Regions from separate parts of the Sideroxyarcus sp. TK5 genome, predicted to be linked through region 3. Evidence: predicted binding sites of a transcription regulator. Region 3 holds the regulator's gene; each other region holds the start of a gene.
The links. Region 3 encodes sigma-54, which starts transcription at its own class of promoters, with help from an activator protein. Its sites were predicted from a motif close to TGGCACNNTTCCTGCT; they were not measured.

Region 1 (4,129 bases), on a different contig from region 3:
TGCTCGAAGCGGCCCTTGCGTTGCGCCACCGCGCCGGTGAACGAGCCTTTCTCGTGGCCGAACAGTTCGCTCTCCAGCAAGGTCTCTGGCAGCGCCGCGCAGTTCAGTTTGACGAACGCGTTGCGTGCACGCGGCGAGTTGTAATGGATGGCGTTGGCGATCAGTTCCTTGCCGGTGCCGGTCTCGCCGCGGATCAGTACGGTGGTGTTCCACTTCGCCACCAACCGCACTTGCTCGAAGATGCGGCGCATCGACTGAGTGTGTCCGATGATGTTGTCGAAACCGTATTGCGCGCGCACGGTGCGGCGCAGACCGTCGCGCTCTTCCGCCAGCTCCTGTTTCTCCTGTGCCACTTCCTGCGACAGGCGCACGCTCTGCCCGATCAGGTTGGCCACCATCTCCAGGAAGCGCTTGTATTCGGCGAGCGGGATCAGCACCTCGGTGGAAGGTTGAGCGGCCAGCACGCCGACCACCTTCTTGCCGACCCTGATCGGTACACCGACGAAGGCACCCATGGGGTTGTAGATGCCCATGCGCGACAGGAAGCGCGGCTCGTCCATGATGCGCTCGACCACGATGCTGTCGCCGGTCTTGAGGATGGTGCCGACCACGCCTTCGCCCGGCAGGTAGCTCACCTCCTCGGTCACCGTGTCGGACACGCCGTACACCAGCGACACCTGCAACTCGCCGCTGGCTGCGTCGATCAGGCTGACCATGCCGCGCTCAAGCGACATGCCCTCGTGCAGCGTGTGCAGCACGCCGTCCAGCGTCTGCTTGAAATCGAGCGAATGCGACAGCACGCGGCTCACCTGGTACAACGTCTCCAGCTCGGCACGCAGCTGCTGCAGTTCGATGCGCGGATCAGCCATGCTGGCCTCCTGCGTTGAGTGGAAGTTGCACGCGCATGCGGCAGCCGTTGTGATAGTCGGGGTCTATGTCCAGCGTGCCGCCATGGCGGCTCACGACTTCCTGTGCCATGGCGAGTCCGAGTCCGAGGTGCTGTTTGCCGGCACCTTTTGTTGTGAAGAATGGCTGGAACACGGTGTAGCGCAGTTCGTCCGGCACGCCGGGGCCGCTGTCCTCCACCGTCACTTCCAGATGGTCCTGGTGCACGGTGCAGGCGATGCGCAATTCGCGCGCGCCGCCGCGCCGTTCGTTCATCGCTTCGATGGCGTTGGCCACCAGATGCTTGAACAGGTTTGTCAGCTGTGCGGGATGTGCGGCCAATGAGGCGGGCTGCGCGGCGGGCGACCATTCCACCACGATGCCCGCGCCGAGCAGCTTGGCGGTGGCGAGTTTCAGCACATCCACCAGCACGTCGTTGATGTCGATCAGTTGCAGCGTCTCGTCGTCCTGCTCCGGGATGCAGGCGCGCAAGGTCTCCAGCGCCTCGCGGCTCTTGCTGATGGCTTCCTCCAGTGCGCTGGCGGAGATGTCGCCGGAACCGGCAGGAACACTTTGGTTGGCAAGACGACGCTCCAGCATGGCGGTGGCCGCACTCAGCATGTTGAGCGGGCCTTCCAGCTGGAACACCGCGCCGGCCAGCGTCTCGCGCAATCCCTGGATGCGTTCTTGCTCCGCCAGCAGCGCGCGCAGGCTGTTGATGCGCAGGTCTTCCTGCTGGCGTTTCAGTTCGCTGATGTCCTGGATGGTGAGCAGCAGATAGTGTCGGCGTGCGGGCGCATAGAAGGCGTCGGCACCGACATCCTGTTCCTCGAACCAGGATACCGCGCAGGAGAACCAGCGCGTCGTTTTCTTCGGCGTCTCGATCTGCACTTCGCGCGCGGCGATGTTGCGGTGCTTCTGGTATGCGGTCGTGAACGTCTCGCCCATCTGCGCGCGAAGCGCGGCCAGCAGACGCGCGGCCGGCTCCTTGCCGAGGTCACCGATCAGTTTCTTGTATTCCTGGTTGTCGAGCAGCACATGCTCCTGTTCGTCCAGCAGCACGATGGCGACCTGCGCCGCGTCCACCACCGATTCGATCAATGTCTTCTGGTTCTGCACCTGGCGTTCCAGGCGGTGCACCTCGGTCACATCGCGCTGCATGCCGAGGAAGTGCGTGGTCTCGCCCTGTTCGTTCACCACCGGCGTGATGGTCACGTCGGCGAGATAGCGGCTGCCGTCCTTCCTTTTGTTAACCAGCAATCCGTTCCACGGACGCTGGCGCTGGATCTGCGCCCACAGCGTCTCGTACACCAGCTTGGGCGTGACGCGATAGGACAGGATGGATTCGTTGTGGCCGACGATCTCGTCCTGCCCGTAGCCGGTGATGCGCGAGAACGCATCGTTGGCATAGAGGATGTTGGCGCGCGCGTCGGTGATCGAGATCGCCAGCGCGGCCTGCGCGACAGCCTGCCGGAACAGGTGGGTCGGCAGGTTCTCCGGGGGCTGTATCGGGTCGGACATGGTTACTCCAGATTGGATGACACCATACATTCAGCAATAAGCATGCCCGACTCTTTCTGTTTTGCACTCAACGCCGCAGACACTGGGCGGATTGTTGTGTTTGCTACATCGGTGCCAGCACGGACCCGACAACGACAAGGGTTTTTTGCACCGTGCTGGTGCGGTGCGCGCCCAAATACCTGATTCAGTGCTCCCCCTTTCGGTGCGCGGCAGTTGGCACGGGCCTTGCAGAGCAGGGCACAGGAGAACGAACGCGATGGCTGAGATATTTCTACTGATATTGGGCACGGCACTGGTCAACAACGTGGTGCTGGTGAAGTTCCTGGGACTGTGTCCGTTCATGGGCGTGTCCAAGAAGATGGACGGCGCGCTCGGCATGGGCATGGCGACCACCTTCGTGCTCACCTTCGCCACTGCCGCCAGCTGGATGCTGGAGCACTGGCTGCTGCAGCCGCTGGGAATCCAGTATCTGCGCATCCTCGCCTTCATCCTCACCATCGCGGCGACCGTGCAGTTCACCGAGCTGGCGATCCGCAGATTCAGTCCGGGCCTGTATCAGGTGCTGGGCATCTATCTGCCGCTGATCACCACCAACTGCGCGGTGCTCGGCGTCGCGCTGCTCAACGTACAGGAGAAGAACGGTTTCATGCACAGCCTGTTGTACGGCTTCGGTTCCGCGCTCGGTTTCATGCTGGTGATGCTGCTGTTCACCGGATTGCGTGTGCGCCTCTCTCTGGCGCAAGTGCCCGCCGCGTTCGCGGGTGCGCCCATCGGTTTCGTGGTCGCCGGTCTGCTGTCGCTGGCGTTCATGGGTTTTGCCGGTTTGGCTTCTCATTGAGGAATAAAAGATGTTAGTCGCCGCCATCGTCAGTCTCACCGTCCTCGGCACCGTGCTCGGTCTGCTGCTCGGTCTGGCCGCGCGCTATCTGCGCGTGGAAGGGAATCCGATCATCGCCGAGATCGAGCAGATGTTGCCCGGCTCGCAATGCGGCCAGTGCGGCTACCCCGGCTGCACCGGCGCAGCGCAGGCACTGGCGGACGGTAGTGCGCCGGTCACACTGTGTCCGCCGGGCGGTGTGGCACTGGCGCAGGCGCTGGCGGACAAGCTGGGCGTGGAGGCCGACCTGTCCGGCGTGGAAGACAAGGGCCCGCAGGTGGCCGAAGTGAAGGAAGAGATCTGCATCGGCTGCACGCGCTGTTTCAAGGTCTGTCCCACCGACGCCATCATGGGCGCGGCGCAGCAGATCCATGTGGTGTTCCGCGAAGCGTGCACCGCATGCAGCAAATGTGTGGACGTGTGCCCGACCGAAGCACTGTCGCTGCAAGCGGTGCCGGTGACCTTGCAGTCCTGGTACTGGCACAAGCCAAAGTTGGAGGCAGTGTGAAGATATTCGAAAGATTCTTCTCCGGCATGCGCGGCGGCGTTCACCCCGAGGGCCGCAAAGACCTGTCGGCGGCGCGCGGCATCCGCGCGTTGCCGTTGCCGCAGCAGTTGTTCGTGCCCCTGCAGCAGCACATAGGCGCACCGGCCAAACCGGTGGTCAATGTGGGCGAACGCGTATTGAAGGGCCAGCTCATCGCCGCCGCGCAGGGAAACGTCTCCGCACCGGTACACGCGCCGACCTCTGGCATCATCGTCGCGCTGGGCGACCATGTCGCGCCACATCCTTCCGGCTTGCCGGTGCCGACCTTCACGCTGGCCTGCGACGGGTTGGAGGAGTGG
Region 2 (4,129 bases), on a different contig from region 3:
ACCGGTTCGCTGGATATTCAAACCATTTCCAACGTCATCAAAGCAGGTCAGGGTAACGACATGCTGCTGGTGTTCGGCCTGGCCTTCCTGGTCGCCGGCCTGGCTTTCAAGCTGGGCGCAGTGCCGTTCCACATGTGGGTGCCCGATGTGTACCACGGTGCGCCGACCGCGATGACCCTGTTCATCGGTTCCGCACCCAAGCTGGCCGCCTTTGCCTTCGTCATGCGTATCCTGGTCGAAGCCTTGCAACCGATGATGATCCACTGGGCGGGCATGCTGGCCGTGCTGGCGGTGCTGTCGATGGGCGTGGGCAATATCACCGCCATCGCGCAGACCAACATCAAGCGCATGTTCGCCTACTCGACCATCGCGCACATGGGTTTCCTGTTGCTCGGCGTGTTGAGCGGCTCGCTGGACGGCTACGGCTCGGCCATGTTCTATGCCGTGGTCTACGTGCTGATGACACTGGGCGGTTTCGGCATGATCATGCTGCTGTCGCGCGAGGGTTTCGAGGCGGACAACCTGAACGACTTCAAGGGGCTGAACCAGCGCAGTCCGTGGCTCGCATTCATGATGTTGCTGCTGATGTTCTCCATGGCGGGCGTGCCGCCGACGGTGGGTTTCTATGCCAAGTTCACCGTGCTGAATGCCGCACTGCAAGCCGGCCATCTGCCCTTGGTGATTGCCGCCGTGATCTTCTCGCTGATCGGCGCGTTCTACTACTTGCGCATCGTCAAGCTGATGTACTTCGATGCACCGGAAAGCCACGAGAAGGTTTACATGCAGCCGGACAGCACGCTGCTCGTCTCCATCAACGGCCTGGCCGTGCTGTTGCTCGGCATCATGCCCAATACCCTGATGGCGGTGTGTGCGGCCTCGGTGCAGCAATCCTTGCTGCTGCCCTGATCGGGGAATCGATCGACGGACACTCCCGCTGCGGCGGGAGTTTTCATTTGTGCGGGACGTGAACGAAGGTGGACGAAAAATGGACCTGACCGAAAAGCAACTGGACAGCCGTGTGGTATATGCGGGAGGCTTCCTTGAAGTATTGAAAGACACGGTGCGATTGCCGGACGGCAGCACCAGCACGCGCGAATACCTCACCCATCCCGGCGCGGTCGCCATGCTGGCCATCCTTGACAACGGCAAGCTGTTGATGGAGCGCCAGCACCGTTACCCATGGCACTGCGATTTCATCGAACTGCCTGCAGGAAAGATCGATGCGGGCGAGGACATCCTCGTCACCGCGCAGCGCGAGCTGCTGGAGGAGACCGGCTACGTCGCCCGCGAGTGGACGCATCTCACGACGGCAGCGCCCTGCATAGGCTACTCGGATGAACGCATGGAATACTTCATCGCGCGCGGATTGACCCATCAAGGCAGCAAGCTGGACGAGGGAGAATTCCTCGAAGTGTTCGAATTGTCGCTTGATGAAGCGATGGAATGGATACGCCAGGGCAGGATCACCGACAGCAAGACCATCGTCGGTCTGTTCTGGCTGGAAAAGGTGCAGAAGGAAGGCTGGCTTGCACCAGAATAAGGCATTGCTTTGGTGCGCCATGCACTGTAATGGTGTGCTGCGCGCCATTCAGGGGACTTGCCATCCGATAAATCGCTTATAAATCAGTACGTGATAGTGCTGGCACAGTGCTTGCATGCAGGATTGCGTTTTGCACAATCTCGGAGAATGACATGGAAGAACTCAAGGTCAGTAGTGATGCACTATTCATCCTGCTCGGTGCCATCATGGTGCTCGCGATGCATGCAGGTTTCGCCTTTCTGGAACTCGGCACCGTGCGCAAGAAGAACCAGGTCAACGCGCTGGTGAAGATCCTCAGCGATTTCTCGGTCTCCACCATCGCCTACTTCTTCATCGGTTACGGCATCGCCTACGGCATGCACTTCTTCGACGGTGCCGAGACGCTGGCGCAGAAGAACGGCTACGACCTGGTCAAGTTCTTCTTCCTGCTCACCTTCGCCGCCGCCATCCCCGCCATCGTCTCCGGCGGCATCGCCGAGCGCGCAAAATTCAATCCGCAACTGGCCGCCACGTTCCTGCTGGTCGGTTTCGTCTATCCCTTCTTCGAGGGCATCGCCTGGAACGGTGCTTACGGCGTGCAGGACTGGCTGGCCGCCAGCTTCGGTGCCGGCTTCCATGACTTCGCCGGTTCCGTGGTCGTGCATGCCGTGGGCGGCTGGATCGGCCTCGCCGCTGTGTTGCTGCTCGGTGCGCGCCATGGCCGTTACACCAAGGAAGGTCGCATCTCCGCGCACCCGCCTTCCAGCATCCCCTTCCTTGCGCTCGGTGCGTGGATCCTCACCGTCGGCTGGTTCGGTTTCAACGTCATGAGCGCGCAGACCATCACCGGCATCAGCGGCCTCGTTGCCGTCAACTCTCTCATGGCCATGGTCGGCGGCACGCTCACTGCGCTGTGGATGGGCAAGAACGACCCCGGCTTCGTGCATAACGGACCGCTGGCGGGCTTGGTCGCTGTGTGTGCCGGCTCCGACCTCATGCACCCCATCGGCGCACTCGTTGTCGGCGGCGTCGCCGGTGCGCTGTTCGTCGTCATGTTCACCCTCACCCAGAACCGCTGGAAGATCGATGATGTGCTCGGTGTGTGGCCGTTGCACGGCCTGTGCGGCGCCTGGGGCGGCATCGCCGCCGGCATCTTCGGCCTGCAGGCACTGGGCGGTCGCGGCGGCGTCAGCTTCATGTCGCAACTCGTCGGCACGCTGATGGGCGTAGGCATCGCGCTGATCGGCGGATTCATCGTCTACGGCGTCATCAAGAAGATCGTCGGTTTGCGCCTGGACCAGGAAGAAGAGTTCAACGGCGCCGATCTCTCCATCCACAAGATATCGGCAACCCCGGAGCGCGAATCGGGCTGGTGATCGCGCGGCACATCGTGGTCTGTATCCATGGACGGCACCCCGCTTGGGGTGCCGTCCTGCTTTGTGGCCGGCGCTACACATCCGGCAACCTTCCCCGCGCAACTGGGTAGAATGGCCGGGTCCTAACAACCCAATATGACATTCCCGAACATGATCCGAGGCAAGATCGACTTCAAGAGCGTGCCGGTGCAGGCGGGTGTCATCTCGGACATCATCAATCTCGATATCGAAGCCAGTGATTACTTCCAGCGGCTGGACGATCTGATCGGTGCCGATCAGGGCGTGGCGTCGCTGGTGCTACGGGTCGTCAATTCACCGCTCTACAGTCGCGGCAACAAGGTCGGCACCATCCCGCTGGCCATCAGCCTTCTCGGTTACAGCGTGTTGCGTTCGCTCGCACTGCTGGCCTTCAGTCGCTCCCTGTTCTCCGAGACCCGGCATGAGGCGTTCCGCCTGCACATCTGGCAGCACTCCTTGCTGACCGCGATCGCCAGCCAGCGAATCTGCCAGAGCCTGGGTGAGAGCGGGAATGGCGACGAGGCTTTCATCGCCGGGCTGATGCACGACATCGGCAAGGTGCTGATGTTCACGCAACATCCGAAGTTGTATCAGCAAGTGTTCGACCACATGTTCGCCAGCGACTGCAGCAGTGCCGAGGCGGAGCAGAGGTTCTTCGGCTTCGATCACTATCAGGTGGGGGCCGAGGCGGTCAGGGAATGGCGCTTGCCGGATCGTTTCAATGCCTACATGGGCGCGGCGCTGTCGCACGCCGTGGAGGCGAACGCCATCTCGACCAGCCTGATGGCGGCCAATGTCCTGCTCAAGTCGGCGGGCATAGGAGCCAGGGCGGTCGAGACGCCCGAAGCCAGAAGGTCAGGCCTGCAAGCATGCGGGCTGGACGATGCGTTGTGCGACAGTCTGTTGCAGGACGCATTCATCGACAGTCTCAGAGAGTCCGAGATATACAAGCTATGCATGAGCAGCTGACATGAATGACTCGGCAGTCCACACCACATCGGTCACTTCGCTGGAACACAGCATCTGGCCCGGCCTGAAGGCGGAGCTGGAACCGTCGCTGCAACGCCTGGGACTGTCGCGACTGGCGATACCGGTCATGTTGCTGCTGCACGATGCGGTCGACCTCGCGGTGCGGGCGATGCACTTCGATGCATTCCGGCGCTTGGCAGAGGACGAGTTCGGCATGCTCGCGGGCGACAACGCTGCAGACCTGGAA
Region 3 (4,129 bases):
CGTGCGGCGGACGATACAGATGCACGATGAGTTTCAGGCTCTTCTTGCGGCGCACGGCCGTCTCGCCGAACATGGTGCGGATGTTCAGGATACCCAGCCCGCGCACCTCCAGCAGGTCGCGCAGCAGATCCGGGCAGCGACCTTCCAGTGCCTCGGGCGAGATGCGGAACAGGTCGACGATATCGTCCGCGACCAAGCCGTTGCCCCGCGTGATGAGCTCCAGTGCCAGCTCGCTCTTGCCGACTCCGCTGTCGCCGGTGATCATCACGCCGACACCCAGCACGTCCAGGAACACGCCGTGGCGCGAAGCGGAATCGGCCAGCGCCTTGACCATGTAGTGGCGCACCATCCACATCAGGTGGACGCTGCCCAGCGGCGAATGGAACAGCGGCGTCTCGGTGCGGTTGGCGAAATCGATCAGCCCCTTAGGGATCTCGGTCTCGCCGGCGACGATCAGGCAGGAGGGTTTTTGCCGGTCAAGGGCTGCGAGCGACGTTGCCAGATCGGCGGGAGAGAGATCATGCAGATAGTCCAGTTCGGTATTGCTCAACACCTGGATCCAGTTCGGGTGCACCAGGTTCAGGTGGCCGATCAGTCCCCAGTTGGAGGCGTTGACGGTCTCGCTGTCGAGCGTGCGCTCGGAGCCGTCACCGGCGACCCAGGTGAGCCCGAGGCGCTCCTGTTTGTCGCGGAACAACTGCCTGATATTGACCTGGGCCACGGCGGATCAGGGGTTCCAGTCGTTGAACAGCTGATGCATCTCGGTCGGGTCGTCGGTCGCTTCCAGACGATCACGGAAGGCCTGTTCGCTGAACATCTGGGCCAGTTCGCCCAGTATCTGCAAGTGCAGGTCGGTAGCGCGCTCCGGCACCAGCAGCACGAAGATGAATTTCACCGGCTGGCCGTCCGGTGCATCGAACGGGATGGGTGTCTTCATCTTGACGAAGGCGGCCGCCGCATCGCGCAGACCCTTGACGCGACCATGCGGGATCGCCACTCCCTGTCCCAGTCCGGTGGAGCCGAGCTTCTCGCGCGCGAACAAGCTGTCGAACACCTGGCTGCGCGCGATGCCCAGCGTGTTCTCGAACAGGATGCCCACGTGCTCGAAGACGCGTTTCTTGCTGGAGGATTCGCTGTCCAGCATCACGCAGTCGGGGGCCAATATCTTGCTGATTAGACTCATGCTGATTCACCAAATTGAAACGAGGCAGCGTGTGTCGCTGCCTCGTCCGGTTTACTCTGCTGCCTGATGTTTGCCCGAATCGTCGTGGCGACGTGCTTCGAACTTCTCCTTGTGCTTCAGCACCTGGCGATCCAGTGAATCGATCAGGGCGTCGATGGCGACGTACAGGTTGCTGTCCTCGGACTCGGCAAACAGCGTCTTGCCGCTGATGTTGAGTGTGGCTTCTGCCTTCTGCTGCAGCTTTTCGACGGAAAGGATGACGTTCACGTCGATCACATTGTCGAAATGGCGTTTGACCTTGTCCAGTTTGCCGATCACATGTTCGCGGATCGCGGGAGTGATCTCCATGTGGCGTCCTGTGAGATTGAGGTTCATGGCCTGCTCCTTTATGGTTAGAGTGATTTACGAAGGTTGACCGGGAGGATGTTCATGGATTCCCGGTATTTTGCCACGGTACGGCGGGCGACGATAATGCCCTGCTGTGCCAGGATTTCAGACATGCGGCTATCGGACAGGGGTTGGCGAGTATCTTCCTCGCTAACCATCTGTTTGATAAGGGCACGGATGGCGGTGGAAGAACAAGCCCCCCCCGCATCGGTGGCCAGACCGCTGCCAAAGAAATACTTGAATTCGTAGATGCCGCGCGGGGTGAGCATGAACTTCTGTGTGGTCACGCGCGAGATGGTGGATTCGTGCAGTTCGAGCTGCTCGGCGATCTCGCGCAGCACCAGCGGCCGCATGGCGATGTCGCCGTGCTCGAAGAACTGGCGCTGACGCTGCGCGATGGCCTGTGCCACGCGCAGGATGGTCTCGAAACGCTGCTGCAGGTTCTTGATGAACCAGCGCGCTTCCTGCAACTGCGTCGCCATGCCCTGCGCGCTGGCATCGCCGCGCTGCTGCAGGATGTTGGCATAGACCTGGTTGATACGCAGGCGCGGCATGGCTTCAGGATTGAGGCGTGCCTTCCAGATACCGCCGACCTTCTCCACCAGCACATCTGGCACCACATAGTCGGCCGCACGATGCTCGAATGCCATACCGGGTTTGGGTTGCAGATGCACGATCAGATCCTGCGCGGTGCGCAAGGCATCATCATCGCAACGCAACAGACGTTTCAGCCTGGAAAAGTCGCGTGCGGCCAGCAAGTCCAGATGTTCGCCCACGATGCGCAAGGCCATATCCCGTCCCGGCACGTCTTCGGGGATCGCCTGAAGCTGCAGCGTCAGGCATTCGCGCAGGTCGCGCGCGCCGATGCCGGGCGCATCCAGATGCTGCAACTGCACCAGCGCGGTCTCCAGATCGTCCAGCGTGATATCCAGCTCCTCCGGGAAGATCTCCACGATCTCTTCCAGGGGTTGGGCCAGGTAGGCGTTCTCGTCCAGTGCGTCGATGAGCAGGCCGATGATCTTCTTGTCGCGTTCGTCCAGCAGGCTCATGTTCAGCTGCCAAAGCAGATGCTCGCGCAGGTTGGGACGATCGGAAGCGACTTCCTGATAACCGTCATCCTCGTCATCCGGGCTGCTGTTTGCCGCATGGCTGAAGTTCTGTTCACCCCACTCCGGCGTCTCGTCGTTGGCCGGGCTCTCGGTGGCCGAGCTTTCCGTGCGTTCAGTCACCTGCGTGCCAGTGTCATTACTGCCGCTGTAGGTCTGGTTGGCGGTGTCGTCTATCCGTTCCAGCAACGGGTTCTCGTCCAGCAGGCGCGCGGCTTCCTGATTGATCTCCAATGTGGAGAGCTGCAACAGCTTGATCGCTTGCTGCAACTGCGGTGTGAGCAGGAGCTGTTGGGATTGACGGAGTTGGAGAGCGGGTTTCATCTTGGGTGTCTGGTGAGGGGCGGCGCTTCTTATAGCTTGAAGTTCTCGCCCAGATACACCTTCCTCACGCCCTCATTATAGATGATTTCCTCCGGCGTGCCTTCCGCCATCACCGAGCCGGCATTGATGATGTAGGCGCGGTCGCAGATGCCCAGCGTCTCGCGCACGTTGTGGTCGGTGATCAGCACGCCGATATCGCGCTCCTTGAGGAAGCGGATGATCTTCTGGATGTCCAGCACGGCGATGGGGTCGACGCCGGCGAAGGGCTCGTCCAGCAGGATGAAGCGCGGGTCGGTGGCCAGCGCGCGCGCGATCTCGACGCGCCGCCGCTCGCCGCCGGAGAGGCTGATCGCCGGGTTGTTGCGGATGTGGGTGATGTGCAGGTCGTTCAGCAGCGCTTCGAGACGCTGCGACTGCTCTTCCGGGGAATAATCATGCAGCTCGAGCACCGCCTCGATGTTCTGGCTGACGGTCATGCGGCGGAAGATGGAAGCCTCCTGCGGCAGATAGGCAAGACCCAGCCGTGCGCGCCTGTGGATGGGCAGATGGGTGACCTTTTCGCCGTCTATGGTGATCTCTCCGCCGTCGGCGGCGACCAGGCCGACGATCATGTAGAAGGTGGTGGTCTTGCCCGCGCCGTTCGGGCCCAGCAGACCGACCACCTCGCCGCTGCTGACATGCAGCGAGGCATCCTGCACCACGGTACGGGCACGGTAGGTCTTCTTCAGGGATTCGGTACGGAGTTCGCTCATGTCAGTGTCTTTGCGAGGCAGGGGTGGACAGGTTCTCGCTGGGTTGTATGGTCAGTGTGCTTGCCGGGGCGGATGCAGCCGGGGATTTGTCCCGCTTGGGTTGTATCACGGCGCGCACCCGGTCGTTGCCGGTCTTTTGTGAAGCTTCATCGCCGCGCGCGCTGAACACTTCCGTCTTGGTGCTGTAGGTGATGTGCGCCCCCTGGACTTCGTCCTGTCCGCGCTTGACGCGGGCGCGGTCGTAAAAGTCCACGGTCTCGGCACGGGTGTCGTATTCGATCCTTTCGCCGTAGCCTTCCGCATACTCCTCGCTGCCCTCATAGCGCTGGCGGAATTTGGCCGGATGCCCGATGGCGGTGAGGTGTTGATAGCCGTCC

Region 1: nifL (nitrogen fixation negative regulator NifL) is a predicted target of sigma-54. The motif match lies at 2,439-2,454, and genes of this name have one in related genera.
Region 2: ACYPYQ_RS03790 (ammonium transporter) is a predicted target of sigma-54. The motif match lies at 1,641-1,656, and genes of this name have one in related genera.

The regions. Positions count from the first base shown of each region.
Region 1 is NZ_BAAHSJ010000001.1:325,856-329,984, forward strand. Features, by position in the region: gene nifA (nif-specific transcriptional activator NifA) at 1-869, opposite strand, end outside; gene nifL (nitrogen fixation negative regulator NifL) at 862-2,406, opposite strand; gene rsxA (electron transport complex subunit RsxA) at 2,663-3,244, shown strand; gene ACYPYQ_RS01630 (RnfABCDGE type electron transport complex subunit B) at 3,255-3,791, shown strand; gene rsxC (electron transport complex subunit RsxC) at 3,788-4,129, shown strand, end outside.
Region 2 is NZ_BAAHSJ010000002.1:149,014-153,142, forward strand. Features, by position in the region: gene nuoN (NADH-quinone oxidoreductase subunit NuoN) at 1-906, shown strand, start outside; gene ACYPYQ_RS03785 (NUDIX domain-containing protein) at 986-1,540, shown strand; gene ACYPYQ_RS03790 (ammonium transporter) at 1,693-2,895, shown strand; gene ACYPYQ_RS03795 (HDOD domain-containing protein) at 3,031-3,882, shown strand; gene ACYPYQ_RS03800 (adenylate/guanylate cyclase domain-containing protein) at 3,884-4,129, shown strand, end outside.
Region 3 is NZ_BAAHSJ010000003.1:357,608-361,736, forward strand. Features, by position in the region: gene hprK (HPr(Ser) kinase/phosphatase) at 1-721, opposite strand, end outside; gene ptsN (PTS IIA-like nitrogen regulatory protein PtsN) at 728-1,183, opposite strand; gene hpf (ribosome hibernation-promoting factor, HPF/YfiA family) at 1,235-1,558, opposite strand; gene ACYPYQ_RS07615 (RNA polymerase factor sigma-54) at 1,576-3,000, opposite strand; gene lptB (LPS export ABC transporter ATP-binding protein) at 3,030-3,752, opposite strand; gene lptA (lipopolysaccharide transport periplasmic protein LptA) at 3,754-4,129, opposite strand, start outside.